Regions from separate parts of the Lactobacillus sp. XV31L genome, predicted to be linked through region 2. Evidence: predicted binding sites of a transcription regulator. Region 2 holds the regulator's gene; each other region holds the start of a gene.

What was found. The regulator LexA, encoded in region 2, represses DNA repair genes until DNA is damaged. The targets are predictions, from matches to a motif close to CNAACANNTGTTNG.
Region 1: xerS (tyrosine recombinase XerS) is a predicted target of LexA. The motif match lies at 4,243-4,256, and genes of this name have one in related genera.
Region 3: recA (recombinase RecA) is a predicted target of LexA. The motif match lies at 3,251-3,264, and genes of this name have one in related genera.

What each region holds. Positions count from the first base shown of each region.
Region 1 is NZ_JBWXGC010000003.1:67,577-77,810, reverse strand. Features, by position in the region: gene parC (DNA topoisomerase IV subunit A) at 1-446, shown strand, start outside; gene AC2JF7_RS02880 (LysR family transcriptional regulator) at 600-1,535, shown strand; gene AC2JF7_RS02875 (manganese-dependent inorganic pyrophosphatase) at 1,612-2,541, shown strand; gene AC2JF7_RS02870 (helix-turn-helix domain-containing protein) at 2,599-2,958, opposite strand; gene xerS (tyrosine recombinase XerS) at 4,310-5,374, shown strand; gene AC2JF7_RS02860 (NUDIX hydrolase) at 5,426-6,061, opposite strand; gene AC2JF7_RS02855 (DegV family protein) at 6,085-6,960, opposite strand; gene AC2JF7_RS02850 (MarR family winged helix-turn-helix transcriptional regulator) at 7,048-7,449, opposite strand; gene AC2JF7_RS02845 (Rqc2 family fibronectin-binding protein) at 7,714-9,396, shown strand; gene carB (carbamoyl-phosphate synthase large subunit) at 9,501-10,234, opposite strand, start outside.
Region 2 is NZ_JBWXGC010000002.1:32,752-42,985, reverse strand. Features, by position in the region: gene rplS (50S ribosomal protein L19) at 1-129, shown strand, start outside; gene AC2JF7_RS01780 (nucleoside phosphorylase) at 224-988, shown strand; gene lexA (transcriptional repressor LexA) at 1,471-2,094, opposite strand; gene AC2JF7_RS01770 (DUF896 domain-containing protein) at 2,245-2,493, shown strand; gene AC2JF7_RS01765 (YneF family protein) at 2,563-2,778, shown strand; gene AC2JF7_RS01760 (ABC transporter ATP-binding protein) at 2,848-4,602, shown strand; gene AC2JF7_RS01755 (ABC transporter ATP-binding protein) at 4,604-6,394, shown strand; gene AC2JF7_RS01750 (FAD-binding oxidoreductase) at 6,516-7,919, shown strand; gene AC2JF7_RS01745 (class I SAM-dependent methyltransferase) at 7,970-9,148, opposite strand; gene AC2JF7_RS01740 (lysophospholipid acyltransferase family protein) at 9,238-9,852, opposite strand; gene AC2JF7_RS01735 (GIY-YIG nuclease family protein) at 9,912-10,234, shown strand, end outside.
Region 3 is NZ_JBWXGC010000004.1:22,957-33,190, forward strand. Features, by position in the region: gene AC2JF7_RS03520 (glycosyltransferase family 4 protein) at 1-124, opposite strand, end outside; gene rny (ribonuclease Y) at 306-1,928, opposite strand; gene recA (recombinase RecA) at 2,058-3,170, opposite strand; gene AC2JF7_RS03535 (ABC transporter permease) at 3,318-3,977, opposite strand; gene AC2JF7_RS03540 (osmoprotectant ABC transporter substrate-binding protein) at 3,977-4,912, opposite strand; gene AC2JF7_RS03545 (ABC transporter permease) at 4,925-5,548, opposite strand; gene AC2JF7_RS03550 (betaine/proline/choline family ABC transporter ATP-binding protein) at 5,550-6,728, opposite strand; gene pgsA (CDP-diacylglycerol--glycerol-3-phosphate 3-phosphatidyltransferase) at 6,883-7,443, opposite strand; gene AC2JF7_RS03560 (helix-turn-helix domain-containing protein) at 7,470-8,561, opposite strand; gene ymfI (elongation factor P 5-aminopentanone reductase) at 8,627-9,355, opposite strand; gene AC2JF7_RS03570 (FtsK/SpoIIIE family DNA translocase) at 9,506-10,234, opposite strand, start outside.

The DNA.
Region 1 (10,234 bases), on a different contig from region 2:
CCGTGCGGTATGACTTAAAGGAAGTACCAGAATCTGGTGCCAAGGCCGCTGGGGTCAAGTCGGTCAACCTTAAAGCAGGTGATACGGTCGTAAGCTATGTCTTAGTTGAGCCTAAGTACCTAGACTTGTTGCACATTGGCCTAATTACGCAGCGTGGGGCCTTTAAGCAGTTCAAGGCGGGCTTGATTAACAAGGTATCACGGGCCAAACGAGGCGTTCTCGTATTGCGCGAATTAAAGGCCCAACCGCATCGAATTGTTGCAGTAAGTGCTTATGGTCAAAATCATCGCCTGGTAATTACAACTAGCAGCAAGAGAAAGATAAAGCTGCAAACCACTGAATTTCCTTTAGGAGATCGATATTCAAACGGGTCCTTCGTGGTTGATGTTACGAGTGATGGACAACCAGTGACAGTGAAACTTGACCGACCACTTGCTGATAAATAAAATCTTGTTTTCATTTTGTATAATGTGGGTGCGCGTGGTTAATGGGTGAAAACGTTTCATAAAAATTAAAGTAAACTTTGACACTGAGAGTTTTTTGCTTGATAATAGCATATGAATAAAGTTATTTTATTGCTAAAATAGAAGGAAAAATTTATGCCTAAGACAGACACACTACTCTCAACCAAGTCTTTACATTATTTTTTGCAGCTGATTGATACAATGAATTATACTCAAGCAGCGCAGATCTTAGGAATTACGCAGCCGGCTTTGACACAACAAATCAAAAAATTAGAGCATGCTATTGGAACTCCGCTTTTTGGTCAAATGGGCAAAAAACTGTATCTAACTGAAGCAGGCAAAGAGCTACAAATGGGTGCAATCAAACTTCTAGGAACAATTAATTCAGTGGTCAATGACATCCAGGAATTTACCCAGGCTGACAAGGGCAACATTGCAATTGGTGTTTTAGAGAGCGTTGATTCTGAATTGCTGCGGAACTTTATAGTTGACTACAATCTGCAAAATCCTGAAGTTACCATTAGCGTGAATTATTATGACCGCAAAGAGCTTTGGAACAAGTTGGATAACAATCTCATTGATTTGGCTCTTTTGTATATCCCTAGCATTATTAAGAAAAGTCAGCTAAACTTGCACAACCAATACGAACGCATGGAAATTTGTGCTGACGAGTTAACCATATTGACCCATGATAGTGAACTAGAAGCAGGAAAGTCTTACCCGGCCTCAAAATTAATGGGGAGAAAATGGGTGACTTATCCAGACAGCTTTTATTTTACCCAATTAATGAAGGGAATGTTTGGTAACAAAGTCAATGCAAAGAATGGTTTGAAAGTACCACTGAGTTTTTCATCGACTGACCAGATAGTCGCTACGGCCCAAGAGACAGGCTACGATACTTTTGTCAGTTCTTCTTATTATGAAAAGCATAAAGAGGAGATTAACCTGACCCCAATTCACTTGCAAGAAGACAAGAAATTTTTGGTATCACTCATCTACCGTAAAGGCAAAAAGGATGTTCCCCGCATTAAGAAGATTTTAGGCGAATTCAAAAAATTCTTGGAGAAATAAGTTTTATTCGTTAAAATATCTATAGACAGATACAAAGAAGACAGATACAAAGAGGTTAACAGAAAGAGGATATTTAATGGAAAAAGAGTTAGTTTTCGGACATCGCAATCCTGATACTGATGCAATTGGAACAGCAATTGCATACTCATACTTGCAAAACAAGCTGGGTTACAATACAGAAGCAGTTGCACTAGGTGAGCCTAACGATGAAACTAGTTTTGCATTAAAAAAATTTGGCTTTAAGGCCCCGCGGGTTATTCAAACCGCTGCTGATGAAGTTGATAAGGTAATGCTTGTTGACCATAATGAGCCCCAGCAAAGTGTAGCAGACATTGACAAGGTCGAGGTGACTCACGTTGTTGACCACCACCGAATTATGAATTTTAATACAAGCATGCCTTTGTTCTATCTGGCAGAGCCTGTAGGCTGCACGAGTACAATTATGTGGGGGCTATACAAACGGTTCAACGTTGAAATCCCGCAAAATATTGCCGGACTCATGCTTTCAGCAATTATCTCAGATACACTGTTACTCAAGTCGCCTACTACAACAGCCAAAGACAAGGAAGCTGTTGAAGCACTAGCAGAACTTGCTGGCGTTGACTACCAAAAGTATGGTCTAGAAGAATTAAAGGCCGGTACCAACATTGCAAGCAAGTCAGAAGAAGAACTAATTGATCTCGATGCCAAAAGCTTTGATTTAAACGGTAAAAAGGCCCGTATAGCCCAGATTAATGTGGTTGACCTACCAGAGGCCTTAGAACGCAAAGAAGCCTTCTTAAAGGTCATGAAAGCCGCCTGCGTGTCGGAAAAATATGACCTGTTTATGTTGCTCATTACTAATGTGTTAGATTCAGATTCTACCGCGCTAGTAGCGGGCTCAAGTGAAGCACAAGCTGGGTTTGAAGAAGCCTTTGGCAAGGTAAAAGATGAAGAAATTAGCCTGCCAGGTGTAGTTTCACGCAAGAAGCAAGTGGTGCCACAACTCACTCAAGCATTTAATTAATTGAATAAATAAAAACACGAGTTAGCCAATGAAGCTAGCTCGTGTTTTTACTTGCAACTAATCTTTGTTGATTTCTTTTGTCAGTATGATGAAGGACTTACATACGCGTTCAGCTTTATCTGACGGCATTTTCCTTAATTCATTAACAACCTTCTTGATAAATACAGGTGTATTATCTTGGCGATCATCAACTTTAACCTCTTTAAAGCGATAGGCGTTCATAATGATATCCGGAGTAGTAGTATTAAGAGCTCTGGCAATAGAATCAAGTTTCTGGATGCTAATATTTTGATTCTTGGTTCGCTCAAGACGTGAAATAAAATTCACAGATAAATCGCTCAGCTCAGCAAGATCCTCCTGAGTCAGTTTCTGCTCACGGCGACGACGGCATATCTCTTTTCCCAAATTTATACTCATAGAATAAATTCAAACCTTTCTATAATAACACTGGTAGATAGCATAATTGAAGGAACAACTATACTATCAAACAATAAAATAACAGCTAAAACAAATAATTTCTAAATCTCAAAGAAGTTAGAAATTAGAAGAATTGTTTTAAACATATACCCCTGAACAGTATTGTAAGCTAAATTGTGAAAAAATAAAACTAAAATGCCTAAATTAATTGAACTTAAAATAAAATTATAAAAGTTTGCAAATATTGCTTAAGATGTATATTAACCGGCTACAATTACATAAGAAATGTCATTAATTGACCAATTAACAAATTATTGCCAATACATAAATTTACTTTTAAAAAAAGTTTTTATTTGAATTATTGCTGAGTATATAATTTAAATAACGGTTATAGTAGCATAACTTTTTTATAAAGGCTTAATAAATAACTACACATCGGAAAAATTCTGTTCATTTGCTAGTTAATTTTATTACACCGAAACTGTTATTTTAGCTGCCATCTACGATATAATACTATGCAATTTAAGGTAATCGATAAAGTAGGAAGGGTGAGAGGTCGCAAGCAAGATGATCTTTTTACTCTATGACAAGTAGTAAGTTTCAATGCCATACTTCGTATAATATATATTATGTAAAGTTAAGTATAAGAATAATAAGTTCATTAGGTCAGCAAGTGCTCGGTAGCCCGGTACTTGAATAATAAAATAATATGCTTGGGCTTGAAAATAAGCAGCCCAGAATCTAATTATGAGCTTTGCCTTGCTTGTAACTTCTGCCTGTTTGCCTAAAGAGAAACTTTGAAGTCCAAGTAGAAAATGTGTGCTGAGATTGGTCACCAGGATGCTTTAAATTGTAATTGGTTAAGCAACTGATCAATTGCTGGGTTAAATGAGCATGAATTTTCCACTAAGAACTAAATTTCAGATTTAAGCTAAGATTTTAAGTGGAATCAGGGGTAAAGATTTGGTGTAGATCAGATAAATTACCAATACTTGAAAAACCGGATTAGATAATTGCTTTTTTGAATTGCTATCATTAAAACTATAATTTTAATGATAGGTAAAAGTACTGCTGCACTGGGATTCATTTGCTATTTTTGATTGCCTTTGCCAATAAGCCTTGCTTGATTATTGTTTGGGCAGCACTTGCTTAAACTTGCTAAATTTTGCCTAGGAGTTTTTGTAGTTTACCTTTGTTAAGCCTGTACCTTATATTGCTGAAAGTTGAATATAAGTTGTTCTTCCATGTCCCCCCTCCCCACTTTGAAAGAGAGAGTGGGTAATCCAAACATACATTCTGTTTTTGCTTTATAATTAAAGGAGCAAAATACTTATCTAGGAGAAGCAAAATATTGGAAACCAAAAAATATCTCGACCTCATTGAAGACGAATTAAGTAAAATGCCTGACTTTGTTAAAGAATATAACTTTGGCACTAGCTTGTCATTGACAAGTTCTTACCAGTATTTAACTGAAATTAGGCGGTTTTTTGACTGGTTGCGTAAAGAGTCTATTTCTGCTGCCAAGGACAACCGGCATATTGATACTGCAACTTTAGCCAACTTGCACCGCAATGATATTATGCTTTACATCAACTATCTAGGTCACACTAAGAATCAACAGGGCCATTTAAATTCACCCACAACAATCAATCGCTCAATTAATGCTCTGCGCTCACTTTTCAAATTTTTGACAATCACAGCCGATAATAATAATGGCCAGCCTTACTTTGAGCGAAACGTGATGGTGAAGATTGATTCGCTCAACAATACTAAAACTCTCAACTACCGTGCGCATGTGCTAGAATCTCATATGTATGTTGGAAGGCTGAAATACCAGTTTTTAGACTTTATTGCTAATGATTATGAAAAACGTTGCAACAAGCATGCATTGCCTGCTTTTAAAATCAACAAAGAACGTGATATGGCAATTATTGCCCTCATTCTAGGTACAGGCATTCGGGTCTCTGAATGTGCTGGAGTTAACCTTGCTGATCTCAACTTAAAAAAGGCGGTGCTGGATGTGACCCGTAAAGGCGGACAACGTGATAGCGTGCCAATTGCTGAATGGACCCTAGACTACTTGTGGGACTACCAAAAAGTGCGCCAACAGCGCTATTTACCCCCTAAAAAGGAAGTGGCCTTTTTTCTTGCAAAGTGGCACAATCAGACTAAAAGAATAACCAGCAATGCAATTGAAAAAATGGTCAATAAATACTCCTCTGCATTTGGTCACCCTCTTACCCCACATAAGTTGCGTCACACACTTGCTTCAGAACTTTATGAAGTGACCAAGGACCAGGTGTTGGTTGCCCAGCAGCTTGGTCAAAAAGGAACCTCGGCAACAGACTTATATACGCATGTTGACCAAAGCAAGCAACGTGCAGCCTTGAATGAAATCTCAGAAAATGATCAATGAAAAAAACACCGGACTATGTTCGGTGTTTTTTATTAAAATAATATCCTTGTTTTATTCAAACTTAGTCTGCCAATCAGGATCATTTCGGGCATCAAAGCACATTTTAATCTCTTCCTTGCTGTTACGCTGAAGAGAAAGCTGGGGCAGATGGTCAAAGTCGAAGTAGCGGCAATCATCAGTTTCTGTATTTTGCATAAATTTACCGCCGCTTTCACGACATAAAAAGAAGACGTTATAGACTTTGATCGCACGCTCTATCCGCTTCTGATTATGGATAAAAGTATTGTGGCTACAGATTGCGATTACGCGTTCAACCGTAATATCTCTACCTGCTTCTTCTTTGGCTTCTTTAATGCAGTTGTCTTTGACGGAAATATTGGGCTCACACCAGCCACCAGGCAATGACCAGCACTTGTCAGTGGTTTCGCGAACCAAGAGGATCTTTTCCTCATTAAATATGGCAGCACGTGTTCCTAATTTAGGAGTTTGGTAACCGTCCTCGCTGCTAAAAAGTTCCCGCACTTGCTCAGTTGGCAAACCGGTCTTAGCAGCCATCATACTAGTAGCAATTTCCCTGATTCGTTGATAGCGTTCGCGGTCAAAGCGGTCATGGCCATATTCCAGCCCATCTTGGGCCAAGCTTTGTAATTCAAATGCCCACTGAGCAAATTGATCCAATTCTTTCATTTTGAGCCTTCCTTTTCTAGAAGTTATGAAAGGTCAATTTTATCGATGTCGATCATCCACCCAATCGCAAGGGATTTCTCCCCTAAGTGGGTAGCAATTACAGGTGTGAACTTGGTCACAGAGATATTCTGCTGCGGAAAATTCTCCTGCAAAAAGGCCTCAGCTTCCTCAGCTTGGCTGCTGTCGTTAGAATCAATAATAAAAAGCTTGATCTTATCCTTATATGGAAGTTCGTCAATCTTCTTCAAAGTAAGCTCTTTGATTTTTGCAAAGGCTCTTTTCATTGATCTAATTTTATCAAAGGCAACGATATCGCCATCTTTAAATGTTAATAGTGGCTTAATGTTGAGCATCGAGCCGATAAAGGCACCAGCGTTGCTGAGCCGACCGCCACGGCTCAAGTTGTTCAAGTCGTTAACAACAAATATTTCATCAATGGTTGACCGAATTTGGTCCAGACGTTCAAGAATTGTTTCCAATTCAACCCCATTTTTAATCATTCGGGCCGCAGCAAGAACTAGGTTGCCCTGCAAGCGGACAGTCATCTTGGAGTCAATCGGATGCAAATTGTACTTGGGGTTATTTTGCGCAATATTGCATAAAGTTTGGTAGAAACCTGAGATCCCACTAGACAAAGTGATGGCAATAATTGCCTCATAATCTTCTTGGTGCAGCTTATCAAAAAGATTAATCATGTCACCCATATTTGGTTGGGAAGTCTTAGGAAATTCAGCCCCTTGTCGCTGCAACTCAAATAGCTGGTCGGAAGTGATATTGACGCCTTCCAAGTATTCCTGCTTACCAATGATCACAGGGATAGGAACCACAATGATGTTGTTTTCCTTGGCCTCTTGTTCACTTATAACGCTAGTACTATCAGTAACTAATGCAATTTTCATTCAATTAACCTTTCGCTCTTATACGTGCAATATAGAAAATTATAGCATAAAAGAACTACTGATTCGACTGTTGCCGCTATTGAATTTTTAGTCTTTAATCCGTTGCTTTAGCTGGTCTAATACATAGTTGAAGTTACTGATTTCCTGCCTGGTAAACCCTTTTTCCATTTTTTCTTCAATACTGTTCAAAGCCCCTTTTAATTCAGCAGCTTTTTTAAGCCCTTCGTCGCTTAAAAGGACCGTCTTGCTGGAATCAGTTTCAGAGCGAATGATCTTGACTAACTGACGGGTCTTATCTTGCTGAAGCTGCCTACTAAGGGTAGACAAAGATATTTTCAGGTTAACAGCTAAATCCCCCATCTTGAGGGCTGCATTTTTAGAGTGATAAAAATACAGCAAAATCCTCGTCTGCGACATGTTAAGTCCACATATATGGTTGATTTCTTTCTTAATATTTTCTGCAATTACGCTAAAAGATAAAATCTTCATTTAACTACCTTTTCTTGCTCAACTGTGAAACAAAAAGTTTGCCCCATAATTTGCTTATTAGCTTAAAATTATAATAGACTGCATCGATAAGCATTAATTTATATCACTAGTATACCAGCTTTTGCTAATAATTTCTTGCTAAAATCAATATCATTACTATATTAATGCGAGTACCTTATTTTCAGATTAGCTTATTTTGTCGTTGAGTAGCCCGTAGCTGCAAATAATTGTTATAATAGACTGTATTAATTGAGGTGATTTTTTATGGCATTTGATGGATTATTTATTCAAAGCCTGTTAAATAGTATTGAGCCAATGGTAGTAGATAGTCGCTTGGCGAAGATTTACCAACCCTTTGACTATGATTTAGTATTGACTTTTAGGAAGGAGCGCAAAAATCATCAGCTGCTTATTTCTGCCAATCCGCAGTCACCTAAGCTGTATTTGACTAAGCAAGCAATCAGCAATCCTGACAAGGCTCCAACTTTTGTGATGGTTTTGCGCAAGTACTTAGAAGGGTCGATCTTGCAGGCTGTTAAGCAAGTGGGCGTTGATCGTATCATTAATTTTTATTTCAGCAACCGCAATGAACTAGGCGACCAAGTGCAACTGGTTTTATCGGTGGAACTAATGGGGCGTCACAGCAATGTGATTTTGTATAACAAAAATAGTGGGCACATTATTGACTTGCTCAAGCGTATTAACCCAGAAGAAAATCGCGTCCGTCTCCTTTTGCCTAAGGCCAAATATATACTGCCGCCACTTACGCCTGGGATCAATGGTTTTGACTTGACGCAAGAAGAATTTGTTCAAAAAAGACAGACTTGCAGTCCGGCTGAGTTGGCTAAAGAAGTGAGCGGGCTTGATCGGGATGACCGTGAAGAACTCACTGGTTACTTGAAAGACGACTATTCTTTTACTTCATTCACTACCTTCATGAATCAGTTTAATAAAAAAGGTGCATTTATTTTAAAAACACCAACTGACAAGCGCAAAATTTTTCCTTATCTGCCCTACCACTTGGACCTAATTAAGGAAAGTTCAGATCCTGACTTGAATCATGCCCTAGAACAATTTTTTCTGGACCAATCTAAGCATGATTGGGTTAAGCAAAAGGCAAGCTCAATTGAGCGTATAGTTAAAAATGAACAAAAAAAGCTGACCAGAAAAGTCGTCAAGCTCCAGAAGCAGCTTGACCAAGCCGAAAATTCTGAAAAGTACCGCATTTGCGGTGAGATTCTCAATGCTAACTTGGCCCAAGTCAAGCCTGGGATGACGGAAGTCAAATTGCCTAATTATTATGATGACAACAAGTTAATTACGATAAAGCTTGATTCGGCCCTCTCCCCTGCTCGTAACGGGCAAAAGTATTTTACCAAGTACAAAAAATTGCGTGATTCCATCAAACACGTTAAAGAACAAATTCAAATTGCGCAAGCCAATCTGGACTACTTTGATTCTATCCAAACGGCAATTGACAATGCTGATCCCCAAGATATTGATCAGATCAATGATGAATTGGTCAGTCAAGGCTACTTGAAGCGACCACAAAAGCGCCGTAAAAAAATTACTGAGCATAATTTGAACAAATTCCGTTTAACTTCAGGTAAGACCGTCCTGGTTGGCAAGAATAATTACCAAAACGACTGGCTGACACTTAAAAAGGCAAATAAAAATGACATTTGGTTCCACGTCAAGAATATCCCTGGTTCCCACGTCATTTTGCAGGATGCCCAGCCAACAGCAGAAGATATTGCTGAAACAGCTGAGATTGCCGCCTATTTTTCAAAGGCTAAGCATTCTGCCCATGTACAAGTTGACTATATTCAAGACAAGCGCGTCAAAAAACCTGGTGGTGCTAAACCAGGATTTGTGATCTATACCGGACAAAATTCCATTGAAGTCACACCGGAAAAAGAGCGCGTTTTAAGCAAGCAGGTAAAATAGGCCGAACTTGGATTAAGCTTTTCCTGCAAATCAAAAGAACCCGGTCCACATCAATTGTGGACTGGGTTCTTTTTGCAAGTTGCTTTTGGCAATCAAGCCGAACTTTAAACTGGCTGGGTGGTTAAGGACAAGGACTCCAAAACTTCCAGAATCAGTTCTGTTGTTTCTATGCTTGAAAAGACTGGGATGTGGACGTTCAAAGCATCATCTCTAATCCTGATTGCGTCCCCACTGGCTGTATCTGACAGGTTGGTAATGTTGATGACCATAGCAATCTTGCGCTGGCGAATTTTTTCCAGCAAGTTGCTGGACTCAGTGTGGACTTTGGTGACGACTCCAGTGGTAATTCCAGCTTCAGCCAAGACATTGGCTGTTCCCTCGGTTGCAATAATCTTAAATCCAAGCCGGGAGAAACGTTGTGCCAGCTCGGTTGCACGTTTTTTGTCATCATCGCGCACGGAAATGAAGATTGTACCAAAGCTGGGGACAATCAGGCCGCTAGCTTCATAACCCTTGAATAAGGCCTTAGCAAGTTCTGTGTCTCGTCCCATAACCGACCCAGAAGACTTCATCTTGGAGTCAAAGGTATTGTCGCTGTTATAGTTAACATACGAAAAGACCGGCATTTTGACATAAATAAAACCACTAGATTGCCACAGTCCAGTTTTATAACCGAGTTCTGCTAGAGTATGGCCCATTAAAACTTCTGTTGCGCACTTAGTAATATCCTTGTCCATCGCTTTGGACAAGAATGCAACATTGTGTCCAGCATATGGCTTAATTTGAAGAAGGTAAATATTCTTGTCGACGATTAAAAAGTGAAGCGTATAGATTCCCC
Region 2 (10,234 bases):
TTCCCTGTTAATGACCCACGCGTTGCTAAAGTAGAAGTACTGCGTCACGGTCGTGTACGTCGTGCTAAGCTTTACTACCTGCGTGAACGTCACGGTAAGGCAGCTAGAATTGCTGAAAAGCGCCGTTAATTTATCGCAAAAGAGAATCATCCTTGTGAAAGGATGGTTCTCTTTTTTGTCTATGGTAAAATTAAGAACAAAATATTAAAGGAGGAAAAGAAAAATGGATGAACTATTTTTAATGGACTTTGACAACAGTCGGCGGGCGGTGCTTGAGCCAGCCCATGAAAAAGATGAACTGCATTATCATTTTCAATCCAAATTGCTCTTTGCCTTCCTTACTAGTGATGCCATTGCTCAGTTCTTGTCACAATACCCCCACCGGATTGCGGGGCGGTTTGACTGCTTTGAGGGCGATACTTTAATCTACGAAGTTGACCTCCCTGGCGAAAAAATTGCCCTCTGCCAGGCCAAATTAGGTGCAGCAGCTGCAACCCAGTTGCTTGACTGGCTAATTGGCTATGGCGTGCAGCAAGTTCTAGCCATTGGGTCAGCTGGCTCACTGATTGACCTACCTGAAAACTACTTTCTAGTACCAACAAAAGCCATTCGCGATGAAGGCACCTCCTTTCATTATGCTGCGCCCAGCAACTTTGTTGACTTGCATTCATCCTTTTTAAGTAGGGTGGAAGAATTAATGGTCCAGTCCGATTTTAAGGTCAAGGAGGTAACGACTTGGACGACTGACGGCTTCTTCCGGGAGACGCCTAAGAAGGCTGAGCAGTTTAAGGCCCTTGGTGCTTCATGTGTAGAGATGGAATGTGCAGCGATGGCAGCATGTGCTCAATTTCGCGGTGTTTATTTTGCCCAAATTCTCTTCACTGCAGACTCGCTTAGTGACCTTGACCAGCACATTGAACGTGACTGGGGCCGGGGTGCACACGAACAGGCTCTTAAGCTGGCTAGTCAAATTCTGAAAGATCTTTAACTTGGACTTTGTGAAAATTATGGTCCATGAAACTTGCGTGTAACAGGCAGAAATTTCACAAGCAAAATAAAAAAGACTGATAATTCAGTCTCTTTTTCTAAAAATGTGGTCAATAATTTGTGAATGGCAAATCAATATTAAATGTGGAAAGTTCTGACTTCCGCTTGGCAGAAGACCCTAGCAGCCTTTAAAGTTAAAAAAACAGTTAGGCCAGAATAGGATACAAGTCAAAGACAAGCAAGTAAATCAATGAGTCCAGCTAATCAGGCAGGTTTACAACCAGACGTGTGGGTCTGAAAACCAGCGAGTTGAGAATTTACAATTAATTAGGAAAAGGCTGCAGCAAGCGCGGTCAGAAAGTCAAAATCCTAATGGAAGACAGGATAAACTAGAGCAGTTGCTGCGAAATTTACAAAAAAGAAACCTTCCTAGTATTTAAGTAAAACTGGGAAGGCTTCTTACGTGTGATAACTGTCAGTGAGCTAAATGATACGACTGCGGTAGAGTCCGACTACCTTGCCTAAAATATGGACATTAGACAAGATGATAGGTGCCATTGTATCGTTTTCTGGCTGCAGACGGAAGTGGTCCTTTTCCTTATAAAAGCGCTTGACGGTGGCCTCGTTTTCATCAGTCATGGCCACCACGATCTCGCCGTTAGTTGCACTTGCCTGCTTGCGCACGATCACGCTATCGCCGTTCAAAATCCCCGCATTGATCATGCTTTCGCCATGCACCCGCAACATGAACAAGTCGCCGGCATCATTGACCAAATCAGGTGGGAGGGGAAAGTAGTCTTCAATATCTTCAACAGCAAGAATAGGTTGACCAGCAGTAACCACCCCGACAACTGGGATTTCAGTTGGTTTAACGCCAATTGCCTTCTTGCCTTCTTCAGTTACTTCAAGCGCGCGCGGCTTGGTCGCATCCTTGATAAGAAGTCCTTTGCGCTCCAGACGCGACAAGTGGCCGTGGACTGTGGAAGTTGAAGATAAATTAACGGCATGGCAGATTTCACGTACTGTAGGGGGGAAGCCTCTTTTTTGAACAGTATCATATATATAGCGTAGAATTTGTACTTGCTTGTTATCCTGACTGTTGGTCATAATCTTACTCCCTTATAATATTATCGGTAAACTACTGTTACGCCTATTCTAGCAAATAATCCGCATAAACACAAACAAACGTTCTAATAAATTAAACTTTTTTTATTGCCCAAAATAGGGTAGACTTTTTTAGGATGAGAGGTGTAAATGATGACTGAAGATAAAGAAAAAAAGCTGATTAACCGAATCAACGAACTGTATCATAAGAAAAAAACTACTGGTCTGACGTCTGAAGAAGAAAATGAACGCCAAAAACTACACCAAGAGTTCATTAAGAATTTCCGGGCTAGCTTTAAACAAGACGTTGAAAACCTAGTTTTAGTTGATAAAGATGGCAAAGAAGTCACATCAGAAAAGGCTAAAGAGGCTCAACGCAAAAAGGGTTTAAGAAAAGATTAACATTAACCTTTAATTTTACTTAATTTTTAGGTAAGATATATTTATTGGACAAATTGAGGTGAACATTTTATGAATATGGGATTAGCAATCTTTTTAATTGTAGTAGCACTGTTAGTAGGCTTAGTAGGCGGATTTTATGGTGCTAGGACATATATGAAGAAGTATTTTAAGGATAATCCACCAATCAGTGAAGACATGATTGTTGCTATGATGTCACAAATGGGGCAAAAACCTTCAGCCAAGAAGGTAAACCAAGTGATGAACATGATGAAGCATCAAAAATAGTGGTCTTGCTGGATTAAGTAAAAGACGGAGGATTGTCTCCGCCTTTTTTATATACGAAAGATAAAGGACATGAGAATATTTTTTAAACTAGGATGGTTCTTCAAAGAGGAGAAAAAACGTTACTTGGTCGGCATCTTCTTTTTGGCGCTGACTTCTGTGGTTAACCTGGTTCCGCCGCGTATTCTAGGTTTAATGGCCGACCAGTTAGAGTTGGACCACATCACTTGGCAAAAATATGGGTTACTGATTCTGGCAATCGTCCTAGCTGCTCTGCTGCTTTATGGTTTCCGTTATTTTTGGCGCAGGCAAATTTGGGGTGGGGCAGCTGAATTGGAATTGCAGCTACGAGCAAAACTATTTGCTCATTTTATGGAAATGGACCGCACCTTCTACCAGCGTCACAGAACAGGAGACTTAATGGCCCATGCCACTAACGATGTTTCTGCTGTTCAGGAAGTTGCGGGTGAAGGGGTTTTAACCTTAGTTGACTCGCTAATCATGAGCGTGTCAACGATGGTAGCGATGATTATTTTTGTTGATTGGCGCCTAACAATTGTGGCCCTTTTACCCCTGCCTTTTTTGGCCTGGGGTGCTTGGAAACTGGGTGACCAGCTCCATGATGCCTTCGACCAGTCGCAAGCGGCATTTTCGCGGCTTAACAACAAGACGCAAGAGTCGGTTTCTGGAATCAAGGTATTAAAAACCTTTGGTCAGGGCAGAGAAGATACCCAGGCCTTTAATGGGATGATTGTGGATACGATTAAAATTAATAAGCGGGTTTTCAAGTGGGATTCAATGTTTGACCCGCTCGGCAGTTTTCTTATTGGCTTAACATATACGATAACGATAATCTATGGCGGTATTCTTGTCAGCAGCAAGTCCTTGACGATTGGTCAGTTGGTCTCCTTTATTGCCTATATTGGCAACATGGTCTGGCCAATGTTTGCCATTGGCTACCTCTTTAATATTTTAGAGCGTGGAAGCGCTAGTTACGACCGAATCGAAAAGCTGCTCAAGGAGACGCCGGCAATTACCGACCAAAATGCTGACCTGCAAATCGGAGCACAGGACATTGCAGGCGACTTGAAATTTCAAATTGAATCCTTTGCCTATCCTGATGAACCCCAATTGCCTGTCTTGCGCAATATTGATTTTACCCTCAAAACTGGCCAAACACTGGGATTAGTTGGCAAGGTGGGAGCAGGCAAAACTACGATTATTCAACTTTTGCTGCGGGAATTTGACCAATATAATGGTCAAATTACTCTAAACGGGCATGACATCCGTAAAATTCCGCTTAACGTTTTATTGCGCCAGATAGCATACGTTCCCCAAGACAATTACCTGTTCTCAACCAGCATTCAGAAAAATATTGCTTTTTCTGAGGCTGATTCTAGTGAAGAAGCAATTGTTGCTGCTGCCAAAAAGAGCGATCTTCATAATGATATCCTGCAAATGCCTGGAGGCTACAACACTTTGGTAGGCGAAAATGGCGTTTCTTTATCAGGTGGCCAAAAGCAACGCATGTCAATTGCGCGTGCTTTGCTCAAGCAGAGTCAGATCCTGGTCTTAGATGATGCCCTGTCGGCAGTTGATGCCAGAACGGAGCAAGCTATTTTGAAGTCGCTGCGGCGAGAACGGGCAGGCAAAACGACAATGATTGCTACACACAGACTAACTTCAGTGATGAAAGCAGACATGATACTTGTACTCAAAGATGGCCAGATTGTTGAACGCGGCACCCATGAGCAATTATTGGCCCAAAATGGCTGGTATGCCGATATGTGGCAGAGGCAAGAACTCGAAGAAAAGGTAGGTGAATAAGATGGATGAACAAAATACTAAGCAGTCTGTTTGGGCGCAAGAAATACCAGTCAGGGAACAATTCAGTATCTTCAAGCGGTTGCTGCGCTTTGTGCTGCACTTCAAAAGGGAGATGATTATTGCCGGTATCGGTGCTTTTTTGGTCAGCGTTATTAACGTGCTCTTGCCATATGGTCTGCAGTACTTTTTGGACAATTACCTGGTCAAGGTTGACGTAACCACGCAAGTAATCTTGTTTGCTGGTCTGCTCTATGCCTTAGGATCTGTTATTAAGGGCATCCTTCAGTTTACCTATGAGTATTTCTTCGCCCTAGGTTCGGAAAAGTCGCTAGAGGGATTGCGCTTGGAACTTTACCAAAAATTGCATACCTTAGGGATGCGCTACTTTGACCAGACACCTGCAGGCTCGATTGTGTCCCGAGTAACCAACGACACGATGACCCTGAGCAATTTCTTGACGGTTTTGTCCAGTGTAGTCATTTCATTTTTCTCAATTATTTCAGCCTTGGTAGCCATGTTTTCGACTAACTTTTGGGCGGGAATCATTGTGCTAGCCTTTTTGCCCCTGCTCTTGTTTATTATTTGGGAATATTCTAAGCGTAGCTCCAAGCTCTACCGTAGCTACCGGGAACGACTCAGTCGGATCAACACTAACCTGAATGAATCCATTGAAGGTGTTTCATTGATCCAGCAATTCAAGCAGGAAGATCGCATGACTGGTAACTTTGAGCAGGAAAATTCAGCCCTGATGAAGACCCGGTTTTATATGATTAATCTTAACTCGCTCTTGCTTTCACCGTTAACTAGCCTCTTATATTCTTTGGCATTGGCATTAACCTTGATGTACTTCGGCTTTCCTTTGCGGTCTACTTTTGTTCCGGCCGGAGTGGTTTACGCATTTTCCCAGTATATTTCCCAATTTTTCAACCCTATTTCCAATATGATGGACCAGATGACCTTCTTCCAGGACGGTATCGTTGCCGGTAAGCGTATCTTTCGCATACTTGACAATACTGACTATGAACCTGAGCAGGATGCCCAGGAAGGACTAACAGTCAGCCAGGGTAAGATTGAATTTAAGCATGTAAGTTTTTCTTATGACGGCAAAAATGAAATTCTCCACGATATTTCCTTTACTGTTAATCCTGGTGAAACGTTGGGGATAGTTGGTCATACTGGATCGGGCAAGAGTTCGATTATCAACGTGATGATGCGGTTTTATGAATTTTACCAGGGTGAAGTCCTGATTGATGGGGTTGACATTAAGAAATATCCCAAAGCCGAATTGCGCCAAAAGTTGGGCCTAGTTCTGCAGGAGCCCTTCATGTTCTATGGCGACATCAATTCTAATATCAGACTATACAACGAGAATATTACTGATGAAGAGATTGCAGAAGCCGCTAAAACCGTCCAGGCAGATAGTTTTATCAAAAATCTGCCCGGCCAGTATCATGCCAAAGTAGGTGAAGGTGGAGGCGAATTTAGCCAGGGCCAGCGGCAACTAATTTCCTTTGCCAGGACGCTGGTAACTGATCCGAAGATTTTAGTCTTGGATGAGGCCACGGCAAACGTTGATACTGAGACTGAAACGCTTATCCAAGAGGGATTAAAGAGTTTACGTCGCGGCCGGACTACATTAGCGATTGCACACCGTTTGTCAACGATTGTCGATGCCGACCAAATTATTGTTTTGGATGATGGCCACATTGTTGAGCAGGGAACGCATGCCCAATTGCTGGAGCACAAGGGCTATTATTACAACTTATATTCACTGCAAAATGGTCAAAAATAAGGTGGCTATTTGTGAAAAAGATATTTTTTAAAAGATTATTGATAACGGTTACATAAAGGAGTAGATTAAGAATATAGTTTTAATTGACTTGTGAATTTTGATAATTAAGAAGGAGAATATTATGGAATACCATAAGATTAATCAAACCGATTTGGAGAATTTACAAAAATTCATTACCGATCCAGAGCGTTTTGTTACCAAGCCAAACGAGCATTGGGACCATGACCAGTTCAGGACCATTAAAGCAATGCCTGACTTGGTCATTCAACCGGTTAACAATGAGGAGGTCATGCATGTTGTAAAGTATGCAAGTGACCACAACATTCCCTTGGTACCAAGAGGTAACTCAACTGGATTGATGGGGGCAAACTTGTCCGTTGAAGGTGGTATTTCTCTTGATATGATCAAAATGAACAAGGTCTTAGAGTATGATCCAGACAGTTTAACCATGACCGTGCAGGCGGGAATGAGGTTGAATGATCTTGATTCATACTTAGAAGACAAGCCTTTTGCTTACATGCCGGCTCCAGCCATGCACTGGGCCACAATTGGCGGCAATGTTTCCACGAATGCTGGTGGCTTGAAGGCCATCAAGTATGGTGTTACGCGGGAACATATTCGTGAGTTGAAAGTGGTTTTGACCGACGGCAAGTTGTACAAGTTTGGTTCAAAAGCTGTCAAGTCATCTTCAGGCTATTCCCTAAGGGATTTAGTTATTGGCGCCGAAGGAACGCTAGGAGTTGTTACTGAAATTACGTTGCGGCTTTACCCAAGACCACGCAAGTCAATTAATGCCGTCATTCCTTTCCCAACTTTGAATGATGCTATCAGGTCTGTTCCTGCTATTTTGGCTTCAGGAGTGGTTCCGACTACAGTAGAGTTTATGGGGCGTAAGGTTATTGACCTGTGGGAAAAGTTTGCTGATGATCAATTTCCGATTAAACAAGGCGATGGTTTTATCATTATTGGGATTGATTCGTTCACGGATGACGAATGGCGTGCTGAATTAGACCGGACACTTGAAGTGGCAAAGGGCTTTAAAGCAGGAGACGCAATTGTGATGAGTGCAGATTCTGAAGAAGCCAAGAAGGTGTGGAAGTGTCGTGAAGAATTATTGCTGGCAATCCAGCAATCTACGCCGAAAATGGATGAAATCGATGTCTGTGTGCCAATCAACCATATTCCAGAAGTTTTGGACCGGATTGAGGAGCTTGAAGCTGAATTGAATATTCGCATTCCAAACTTTGGTCACGCCGGCGATGGCAACCTGCACATTTACCTGTGTTCAGATGACATGACTGATGAAGAGTATGCAAAAATCAGCAATATTGTTATTTCAGAATTATACAAGACGGCTAAGTCTTTGGATGGCAACATGTCTGGTGAACATGGCATTGGTTATGCTCGTGCAAACTACTATGAGGACTTCTATGGGCACGACTACACTGAATTGCTAAGAGAAGTTAAGAAGCTATTCGATCCGCACTATGTCCTTAACCCAGGCAAGATCTTTAAAGAAGAATAGAAAATTGGACTAACAAAAAAGCATGGCTTTAAGCCATGCTTTTTGTTTTGTTACTTGGTAACCATATAATTTCTCGTCATTGGCAAGTTCTTGCCGGATGGTCCCTTGCTCAAAAGGTACTGGACTACATCAATGTTGCCTGACTCAAAAGAAGCAGCACAGGCCTGCAGGTATAAGTCCCACATCCTGACAAAACGTCCGCCCATCTTGCTTTCAATTGTTTCTCGCTGCTTGTTAAAGTTTTTGTCCCAAATCTCAAGCGTTCGCTGGTAGTGGCGCCTTAGCATCTCAACATCATCGATTTGGAGGTTGCTCGAAATAATGTGCTGGACGTTTTCACTCAAACCAGGAACATAGCCACCTGGGAAAATATACTTGTCGAGCCAGGCATTGCTGGCCCCGCCTTGTTGGCGGGTAATGCCATGAATCAAGGCTACGCCATCTTTTTTGAGGTACTTGGCCACATCGTCAAAATACTGGCCCAAGTTTTCCTTACCCACGTGTTCGAACATGCCAACAGAAGTGATATAGTCCCACTCTTGGTCGCCTAGTTCGCGGTAGTCTTCAAGCTTGACCTCAGCTACATCTTGCAGATTTTGGTCGTAAATCTTCTTTTGGACCAGTTTGTACTGCTCCTCACTCAAAGTTACGCCCGTGACCTTGAGACCATATTCTTTAGCTGCAGTGAGCATCAGGGTGCCCCAACCGCAGCCAATGTCGAGTAGAGTTTTGCCCTTGCTGGGATGCAATTTATCAAGTATGTGATGAATTTTTGCATACTGTGCCTTTTCCAGGTCATCCGGGTTGTCATCGTCAAAGTAAGCGCAAGAATAAGTAAGGGTAGGGTCTAGCCACAATTTGTAGAAGTCGTTGCCAATATCGTAGTGACTTTGGACGTCTTTTTCACTTTGCTGTTCAGTATGTTTGTCGTGAGGCATGAACTTGCGAAATTTCTTAGCTCGTAAAAAACTGCTGGTACTGTCATAGGCCCCGCAAATCAGCTTTTGCAAACTTCCCTTAATCTCAATCCGCTTGTCCATGTATGCCTCACCCAGGGCTAGGGAGGCGTTATTCATGATGGAAGCAATTGGAATTTTTTCGTTAAAAATAATTTCGATGCTAGGATTGCCATTTCCGTAAACTTCACTCTTGCCATCCCAGTAAGTAACCTTAACTGGAAAAGGAAACGATTTGCTTAACATCTTCTTATAAAAAGCTTTTTCTAACAATTTATTGGTCCTTCCATTAATTTTATTTTGCTCATTCTGTCTATTTTAACACTAGCAAAAAAGATTGAATCGCTAAATGATTCAATCTTTTATTTAGCCAGGTAGTGAAAGTGGGGATTTTGCTCATAATCAAGTTCATTCCAGGCTGTCTGCATCTGCTTGTCCAGCACTGCTTCATTGTCATGGTTTAACTTAATCTTGCGGTCAACGTAGATGGGTTTTCCAAAGCAAACTTCTAAAGGTTGCCGCTTGAGTAGTCCAATAAAGCTTAAGGGGCCTTGGTAGACAACAGGCACAATCGGCGTGCCAGAAAGCTTGGCAATTGCGATTGTGCCGCCCTTTAATTCTGTTGAATGGCGCGTTCCAGACGGAAAAATGATTAAGGAATAATTTCCCTTTTTTAACCCATTAATTGGAATCTTTAATGCTGATGGTCCCGGGTGGGCGCGATCAACAGGGAAGGCGTGGGCATGTTTAAGAATGTACCGCAAAAAGGGATTCTTAAAGAGTTCAATCTTGGCCATGAACATAAATTCTTTGGGACTGCCTGCTAAGGCAAATAGGATTGGCTCCCACCATGTGCGATGCGGAGCTGCTAGAATATAATTGCCTTCGGGAATTCGTTCCTTGTGGTTGACATGTAGGTGCCCGTTGAGCAGCCACACAATTAAGCGGGCAACTGGGCGAATAAAGTGGTAAAACATAATTTCCTCCAATTGATGTAGAATATTATAGCAGAGCTTAATAAGAGGATAAAATTTTTATGGACAATTTGCAAAGAAATGAACGGATCGACTATATGTATAGCGATGACCTGAAAATCATCCAGGATAAGACATCTTTTAGTTTTTCGCTTGATACCTTACTACTTGCAGCCGCTGCCAAGGATGCAATTAACGATAAGTCAAAAGTGGCTGACCTGTGTGCAGGAAATTGTGCTGCTACAATGTATATGGCTTACTTCAACCAGGCCAAGTATGATGCAGTTGAAATTCAGGAAGAAGTGGCTTCACAAGCTAGACGGTCCATTGAACTTAATCAGATGGAAAACCGGATCAAGGTGTACCAAAAGAATGTTAAGGATGC
Region 3 (10,234 bases), on a different contig from region 2:
TATTAATACGACGCTTATTCGGATTGTCGACTGCCCCCAAAACAAAGGCCAAACGCCTAATAAAAGGTGTAATTGCAGCTTGAATAATCACTAGAAAGAATAATTCAACAATAATTTTAAACATAGTGGGCTACTTTCATAAATTACTTGTCCTAATTATACAGGGTTGGGCAAAAATGCACAAATTCATTCACAGACCAGCAGTGGTGATTAATTGATAATTACCAGGCAACTTGCAGAGCATGGGCAAATTATCTTTTTTACCTTAAATAAAAAGGTTGAATTAAGAAATTCAACCTTTTTGGCTATTTTGCAACTGCAACTACTCTTTTTTCCCGAATGACAGTAATTTTGATATTACCTGGGTAATCCAATTCCTTTTCAACTTGATTACGAATATCTCGGGCCAAAACAGTTATGCGATCATCTGAAATCTTTTCTGGTTCTACCATGACTCGGACTTCACGTCCAGCCTGGATGGCATATGCTTGCTTGACTCCATCATGCCGCTTGGCAATTTGTTCCAGCTCAGTTAACCGTCTAATATAGTTTTCCAAACTTTCACTTCTTGCTCCTGGCCGAGCAGATGAAATTGTATCTGCCGCAACGACCAGTTCAGCAATAAACGATAACTTCGGTACATCCCCGTGGTGTGCCGCAATTGCGTTAACAACTACATCTGATTCATGGTGCTTTCTGGTTAATTCCACGCCAATTTCAACGTGTGAACCTTCAATATCATGATCGATGGCTTTTCCAATATCGTGTAATAATCCCGCGCGAACCGCTAATTTTTCATTTAAACCGAGCTCAGCTGCCATTGTGCCAGCTAATTTGGCAACTTCAATCGAATGTCCCAAGACATTTTGTCCATAAGAAGTCCGATATTTGAGTCTGCCCAAGACCTTAACCAGCTCAGGGTTCATCCTGTGAATCCCAAGTTCCATTAAGGCGCTTTCACCAGCTTCGTAAATATCATCGTTGACTTCCTTGCGTGCCTTATCAACCATTTCTTCAATGCGGGCTGGATGAATCCGGCCATCTTTAATTAAACGCTCCATTGCCCGTTTAGCAATCTCACGTCTAATCGCATCAAAACCACTAAGGGTAACTACCTTAGGTGTATCGTCAATGATTAAATCAACGCCAGTGAGGGCTTCAAAGGACCGAATGTTACGGCCTTCACGTCCGATGATTCGGCCCTTCATCTCTTCGTTGGGAAGGTCGACTACTGAAACGGTGGTCTCAGCAACTGTATCTGCAGAACTGCTTTGAATCGCATCAATAATCACCTTGCGAGCATAATGATCAGCTTTAGCTTGAACTTCTTCATTGCTGCTTCTAATCATTTCAGCCCGCTCCTTGAATAAGCTCTCAGACAACTGGGTCAAGACCAGCTTTTTAGCCTGCTCCTGGTCTAACTGGGCAACTTCATAGAGTTTTTGCTGACTTTGGTCAACTAAATCATTTGCCTCCTGAATCTTTTGCTTAAGTTCAGAATGTTCCTGCTTTAATTGGTCCTCCTTCTTGGTTAGTTCACTTTCATGCTCTACCAGCAAAGCGTTCTTGTGATCAAGTGTATCTTCACGCTGCTTTAAGCGGTTGTCGTCGCGTGCAATGGCATCACGTTTGACGTTTAACTCATCCTCAACTTTTTGCCGGTAGTCCTGAATTTTTTCTTGAGCTTCAAGAATTTTTTCTTTCTTTACGTTTTGCGCACTCTGCTCAGCTGCCTGCTTTTCAGCCTTAACTTCGGCCTTGGCTGCAGCTAGCTGTGCTTTTGCTTCGGTTAAAATATGGTTGGCATCGTTTTGCGCATTTCGCGCCTTCTTTTCCCATATATCCTTGCGGATAATGTATCCAATACCTATGCCCAATAAAATTGAAATTATAGCAATCGCGACGGGAATCAAAATTTTATTTGTCATGATTACTATCGCCTTTTTTTGTTTTTAAGATTATTTACACAATACTAATGATAAAGAAACGTGGGGATTATGTCAATTAATAGCAAAAAACCTTGACCACTTTACAGGTCAAGGTTAATTTCTTCAACTTTAATTGCTTTTGTTATTGGCTTCCTTTTTGTCAGAAGCCCCCTTTTCTACGGACTTGGCTGCTTGCGCCTTCTTTTCCTTTACCTTTTCTGGGTCTTCCCGATCAGCAATTGCATCTTCATCAATGCCAAAAGCATGACGAACTTGCTGTTCGACGTCCTCATAAATGTCTGGATGCTCTTCCAGGTACTTCTTCGCATTTTCGCGGCCCTGGCCGATTCGTTCATCATTATATGAGTACCAGGAACCTGCCTTGTCAACAATGCCCTTTTCAGCAGCCATATCGAGCAGCTCGCCGCTTTGAGAAATCCCTTTGCCGTACATCATGTCAACTTCTGCAACTTTGAATGGCGGGGCAACCTTGTTCTTGACCACCTTGATCTTAACGCGATTGCCAGTAATTTCGCCACCAGTCTGCTTGATCTTTTCTGCCCTTCTAATCTCAAGACGGACAGTGGCATAGAACTTAAGCGCACGTCCACCTGGCGTAGTCTCTGGGTTACCAAACATAATACCAACTTTTTCACGAATTTGGTTAATGAAAATCGCAATTGTTTTAGTCTTATTGATATTACCAGATAGCTTGCGCAGTGCCTGGCTCATTAACCGTGCTTGCAGGCCCACGTGACTGTCACCCATTTCACCATCGATTTCAGCCTGTGGGACTAAGGCCGCAACTGAATCGACAATTAAAATATCAATTGCCCCACTAGTAATCAAGGTATCAGCAATCTGGAGGCCCTCTTCCCCTGTGTTAGGCTGCGACAGAATAAGGGAATCAACGTCAACGCCCAAGGCTTCAGCATAAGCCGGGTCCATTGCGTTTTCAGCGTCAATATAAGCCGCTGTGCCGCCCCGTTTTTGGACTTCAGCTACCGCATGGAGTGCAACTGTAGTCTTACCGGAAGATTCCGGCCCGTAAATTTCAACTATTCTTCCGCGGGGGTAGCCACCCACACCAAGTGCGGCATCTAGTGCAAGTGAACCTGACGGGATAGTTGAGATCTTGGTATTTGCCTTATCGCCCATGCGCATAACGGCACCCTTGCCAAAATTCTTCTCAATCTTCTTCAGTGCCGCGTCTAATGCAGCCTTCTTTTCATCTTTGGCCAAGACTTTTTTTCCTCCTCTAATAATCGTTAATTAATACTCATTAATTATACTTTGATTCAATTGCTATTTGCAAGAAAAAGCGAACAAACGTTTCAATTTCTTAACCTGTATTATTAATTACGCAAAAAAGCCCCTTTTACTTTAAAATTACTTTCTCAGCCCTCTTGGCTGCAGCCACTTTTGCACAAAGTTCAAGAAGAGATCAGCAAAGATCGCCATCAAAGCTGTTGGTAGAGCCCCTGCTAAAATAATCGCACTGCCATTCGTGGCATTAGTGCCACGAATAATAATATCGCCCAGTCCACCAGCTCCCACAAACGAGCCAATAGAGGTGATGCCAATCGCAATCACTAGTGCATTTTTTAGCCCTGCAATAATTACAGACATGGATAGAGGCAGACGAACCATGTACAGTATCTGCAACTTGGTCATGCCCATCCCCTTGCCGGAATCAATGACATCCTTGTCAACGTTGCGCATACCTGTATAAGTATTCTTGATAATCGGCAGCAGGGAATATAGCGTTACGGTCACAATAACGGTCATAACGCCAAGACCCAGTCCAATCATGATAATTGATAGTAAGGCAAGCGAGGGAATAGTTTGGATAAAGTTGGCAATTTCTACTACAAAATCGCCTAAGTGAGCATTACGGGAAATAAAAATACCAATTGGAATGCCTATGATTGCAGCAATCAGAACCCCATAAATTGAAATCAAGAAGGTACGGTTAAACTGTTCTAAAACATAAGAGCCATTATGCTGGTAATAATAGATAAACTGCCGCCATAAAGATAAGTTTGCCATTATTTTTCCCCCTTAAAGTAATTATGCTGCTCCAAAAATTGGTGTGCAACTGTTGCTGGTTCCAGCAGCTTGTCATCAACTTGAAAGTTCATTTTACGAATGTCATGCACGCTAATATTGCCAACCAAGCGCTGCAACAGCGGTTTAAGCTCGGGATGCTCACGCAGCAAGTAGTTATTGATCAACATGCCACAGTTATACGGTGGGAAAAAGTGCTTGTCGTCTTTAAGCAGCTGCAACTTGTAACTGTCAATTCGACCATCAGTTGAATAGCCCAAAATGACATTCATTTTCCCGCTCTTTAAGGCGGAGTAAACTAACCCAATGTTCATGGGGTGCGCCTTGGTAAAAGTCATCCCATATGCCGACTGAAAGGCTGGGTAGCCCACTCCTGGAGCATTAACCCATTCAGATGCGACTCCAAAAGAAAACTTGTCCTTTACCTTTTTCAAGTCAGAAATCTTATATAAATGATATTTTTGCTGGTCTTTTTTACCCACCATGAAGGCATAGTTGTTCGCAAAGCCATAAGTAGGCAAGTAGGTTTGATCCCAGCGCTTTTTAACTTCGCGACGAACTGTGTCATTGGCTTTTTGGGAGTCTTTAATCGGTGCTAGCAGCAAGTTGGCTGTCAGTTCTCCGCCATCATAAGCAGCAGCCTGAATATCAGCATCATGACGAAGCAAGGCTTGGTGCTGCATAGGCGCTGAACCCAAGTTGTTGATAATCGATGCCTGGTAAGGTGTTTCATGTTCAATCAACTGGGCAATAATATTGGCAACAATTTGCGATTCCGTAGTTGTTAGGGCTGTTATGCGGATATTCTCACTACTTCCCTGAGTATCTGCTAATCCGGGCAAGCCACATGCACTTGTGACTCCCATAACCAAGAAGACCAGGAACAATAATAACAACTTTTTTAAGTGTTTTCTCATCATATAATCCCCTTATAGCCCCTTTGGCGTAATCTTGCGCTCAAGTTTACCTAACAGGTAGTCTACTAACAACGCCAGGATGATTACTGGAATCGTTCCACCCAAGATCAAGTCAGGCTGGTACAAGCTGAGGCCATTAAAGATAAAATCGCCCAAGCCGCCTGCTCCCACGTAAGAGGCTAAAGTTGCCCAGGCGATAACATAAATCGCTGACAGCCGAATACCAGCCATAATAACAGGCATTGCTAGTGGGATATCAACTTGCATAATCAACTGCATATTGGTCATGCCAAGTCCGCGAGCCGAATCAATCGTATCAGGATTAACACCAGTCAAGCCAACATAGGTGTTGCGCAGTATTGGCATTAGGCTATACAAGAAAAGTGCAATAATAGCTGGTATTTGACCAACCCCAAAAAAGGGAATCATTATTGCTAAAAGTGCAAGAGCTGGAATAGTTTGCAACATGCTGGCGATGGCAATTACCACCTTAGCCGTTCGCGGAAACTTTAGTAAAACAATGCTGAGCGGAATAGCAACAATAATGCCTAAAGCCAAAGAAATGGCTGCAATGTATATTTGCTGCCAAGTTTTGACAATCAATTCTGAACCATGCTGAGCTAAAAAGACTGACATTTTAGTTCGCCTCTTTTTGTGAATGGTCACTTGCAGAGCTTTTATCGCCCCATATTTTTTCATATACCACATTTACTAAGCTGGACCTAGTCACAATTCCCACTAGGTGCTGATCACCATCAACCACTGGAACATACTGGCCAGTCCGACTTAAAATGCGGCGAAAATTATCGCGTAAGTACTCATCAGGAGCTACTGCAGCAAAGTTGGTAATGAGAATATCGCTAACACTGCGCGACTTCAGGTACTTGCGTTGCAAATCATCAATCGAGATGTAGCCCTTTAAGTGGTTATCGTCATCAACAACCAGTAAGGTGTCAACGTGGTGTTCTTTCATCATGGTCAAAGCTTCAGTCAAAGACGCTCCCAAATTAATCTTAACTGGAGCAGTTGACATCACATTTTTAACCTTAACCGTATCGTATCTTGCCTCAGATAGGCGCTCTTCGCCGATTAGGCTCTTAACAAAGTCGTTTGCCGGGTGATGCAAGATATCGTCAGCTGTACCAACTTGAATTAACTGACCGTCATGCAAAACAACAATCTTGGTAGCAAGTTTTAACGCTTCATCCATATCATGAGTGACAAAGACAATTGTTTTGCCTAATTGCATCTGCAAGTTTTGCACAAGATTTTGCAAGCTCTCACGAGTGATGGGATCAAGAGCTCCAAAGGGTTCATCCATTAAAATCAATTTTTGATTGGCAGCCAGGGCCCGGACTACGCCAATACGTTGTTGCTGGCCACCTGATAATTCTGCTGGGTAACGATCAAGGAAGGAATCAGGAAGCTCTGCCAGTTTAATCAGCTTATGTGCTTCACTGTCCAACTTGTCCTTCGGCCACTTCAATAATTTAGGAACAAGGACAATATTATCCCGAATCGTCATGTGCGGCATCAGTCCATTGCTCTGAATAACATAGCCAATGCGGCGGCGCAGGTCCACTGGATTAAACGACTTAACGTTCTTGCCTTCAACCAGCACTTCACCCTTGGTCACACTATTCATGCGGTTGATCATCCGCATTAATGTAGTCTTGCCAGAGCCCGAAGTGCCAATAAGACAGCAAAATTCACCTTGTTCTATTTTGAAACTGACATTTTCAACAGCTGGTTTTTTCATCTTGGGATATAGTCTTGTGACATCCTTAAATTCAACCATTGGTAGCTTTTTCACCATAAAATTCCCCCTTTTTCACTAATTGTCTAATTTTATCTTAACAATGCTGTAGGTCTTAAGCAAACTTCTCCGTTTGCCAAAAGACCTCTCGCTAAAAAGAGCAAGCAAAAAACACTAACAGAGTTAGTGTTTTGCAGGTTAATTTTAAAAGAGGCTACATTGAACCCTTAAAAATATCCCATGAACTATGGAAGTAGTCCCAACCAGAGTAAATGGTAAAGATTAGGGCAATATACAGTAAGATCGTTCCAATATTATAGAAGTTGCCAATCAATAAAAAGATAATTGACAGCATCTGGGATGTTGTCTTAATCTTGCCTGGCATTGCAGCGGCCATAACCTGGCCTTTGTTTTCAGCCAAAATCAATCTAAGGCCGGTAACAGCTAGCTCACGACAAATAATGATAGCAACAACCCATGCTGGCGCTAAATTAAGCGAAACCAACATGATGAATGCCGTCATGGTGAGCATCTTGTCTGCTAAGGGATCCGCAAACTTGCCAAAATTAGTTACCAAATTATTAGCCCGGGCAATATGTCCATCAAACCAGTCCGTGGCAGAAGCAACTGCAAACACTATTGCTGCAATCACCAATCGCCAGTATACTGTACTCCCAGCAACTTTAATACTGGCATCTCCACCAAAAATTACAATCAAAATGAAGACTGGAATCAGTAAAATTCTTAAAACCGTCAACTTATTAGGTAAATTCATTCTTAACTTTCTCCTCTATACAGTGTTTAGTTATGACCGCCATTATTGCCAGACGATGAGCTTCCAGAATGATTGCCCTGTCCGCTACCGTTGGTCTGACTAGTATCGTGACCAGTTTGACCATTATTTTGGTTAGACTGATTAGTCTGGCTTGTTTGTTGGCTATTGTTTGTGCCGGAATTGTTATTAGTGCCATGGGTTTTGTTTTGACCCTGATTTTGCCGGTTGACGTGATTAGTCCCAGAATTGTTAGCAGTAGAACCAGAATGATTCTGCTGGTTATTGGTATTTTGATTAGACTGAGTCGTGTGGTGGTTGCCAATAAAGAAGGTCAATGTAAGACCTGCACTTTGGGCATTATAAGGAACCTTGCTGCCCCCAATAGAAATTGAAGTACCCAATGCATTACTGAAGGTAACAACGACAGACTGAGCTGTTTTTGGAATGCTCAGCGTGTGCTTAAGCCCAGCTGCTAAAGTTTGACTATCCTGGGTAACACCATTCATTGCAATAGAAACAGTGGTAGCCTGGTCACCAGCACGAACTACCAAGTTACGGTTCTTCTTCAAACCAGTAACTTGGTACTGGTTGACGGCTAGCTCCTTGATTTTTACTGGATTCTTCTTAACTTTTTTAGCTTTCTTGCGCTTGTGTGAATTTTCAGAAGAAATGGCCACATCACTTGCAGAGTTATTGTTTTGATTATTATTGGCGGAAAAATGCGCATAAACAACATAGCAACCCAACACAACAACAATGATTCCTACGCCAACAAAGATCCGCGGCAGATAATCTTTCCAGATCTTCTTCTTGCTGCTGGTTGTCTTGCGTACTTCTTCACTTTTGTTGTCAATCGAGTCTTTGACATACTCTTCTGGTTCAGCCTTGGGAATTTCCTGATGAAATTCACTGAGCAACTCCTTGCCATCCAAGCCGACAATTTGAGCATACTGTCTAATAAAAGCTCGAACATAAAAGTCGCCCGGAAGCTTGTCAAAATCATTCTGTTCAATTGCTGTCAGATATCTACTCTGAATCTTAGTTGCTTTTTCAATATCCTCAATTGAAAGGCCTTTTGCCTCTCTGGCACTGCGTAATTTCTCTCCGATATCCGCCATAATTACCCCTTTAATTCTCTATTTTCTACATTGAGTATATCACATATTTATAATTAATTTTAGCATTATTTCAGCCATCCGCCAGTCACATAAATTGTTTGTCCCGTTAAGTAAGCTGACCGCCTATCGAGCAGCGTTGTAACCCAGTAAGCAACGTCGCTGCCTTCAGCTAAACGTCCAGCTGGAATTTCGCCTCTGACTTCTTCCATTGTTTCAGCAGCAAACAGCAAATTCATTGCCGTATTAACTGCCCCAGGCGCAATCACATTGACTGTCAAGTTAGTTGAAGCCACCTCACGGGCATAACTTTGGCTAAAACGTGAAAGTCCGGCCTTGGCCGAACTATATACGGCTTCCATGGCACTACCATTTGCACCATAGACCGACCCAAGATAAACAATCCGGCTGAAGTCGTTTTTAACCAGTTGTGGCTCTAATAGACTGGTCAGTTTGATCGGCGTTACAAGGTCAACCTGCATAATCTCTGCAATCTTGCCCATATCTTCATTGTTAACAAAGTTATAGTCTGTTATCCCTTGGGCAAAAATAGCGGCATTGACAGGCAAGAGCCCTGCAGTGAATGCCGCCAGGTCATTATCTTGAGCCAGGAAATCAAGCTTAACTGGAATAAAATCCTGCTGGGGATATTGCTCGCTGAAGCGTTGACTGAGATCACGGGCTGCAGACCAATTATGACTGCAGTGAAGATAAAGTGACCAGCCTGTCCGTGCCAAATCGGCACAAATCGCTTGGCCAATTCCGCCAGTAGCGCCAAAGATAATCGCTCGCTGCATGATCTTTCCTTTTCTGCTTCTAACCATTAATTAAGTAAAGTATGTTGCTCTACTGCTAATGCTTTTTCCAAACATATGATTCGGTTTAATTTTACCATTATTTTTGGTTAAAGCAGTATAAAACACAGACATGCTAAACTTTCTTAAAAATTAACTGCCCTCTTCGCTTTTTGGTGGGGGCAAAAGAACCTGGCGGGGCTTTGAACCTTCTGATGGTCCCACTACACCCTTTTGCTCCATATCATCAACCATTCTGGCTGCTCGGTTGTAACCAATTCGAAACCGCCGCTGCAGCATCGAAACGCTAGCTGTCTGCTGGCGCCTGACTAAGTCAACAGCTTGGTCATATAACTCATCTTCTGGTTGTTCTTCTGCACCAGTAGTTTCTTCACCCTTTTGCGGAATCATTTCCTTGTCATACTCAGGCTTTTGCTGGTCTTTGACCCAGGAAATAACTTTTTCGACTTCGTGAGAAGCTATGTAAGCACCCTGGATACGCTCTGGCTTAGAAGCACCAACCGGCATGTAGAGCATGTCGCCTCGTCCAAGCAGCTTTTCTGCCCCGGTTTGGTCCAAAATCGTCCGCGAGTCAATACCACTAGAAACAGCAAAAGAAATCCGCGAAGGCACATTGGCCTTGATCAAACCGGTAATGACATCAACACTTGGTCGTTGAGTAGCTAAAATCATATGAATGCCAGCAGCACGTGCCATTTGACCTAGGCGGACAATTGCGCCTTCAACGTCATGGCCACCAACCATCATCAAGTCGCTCAACTCATCAACAACGACTAAAACATAGGGGAGAGTTGCCATGACGGGTTTGGTCTTGTCTTGGTTATTGATTCGCACTTGTTCATTATATTCATCCATGTTACG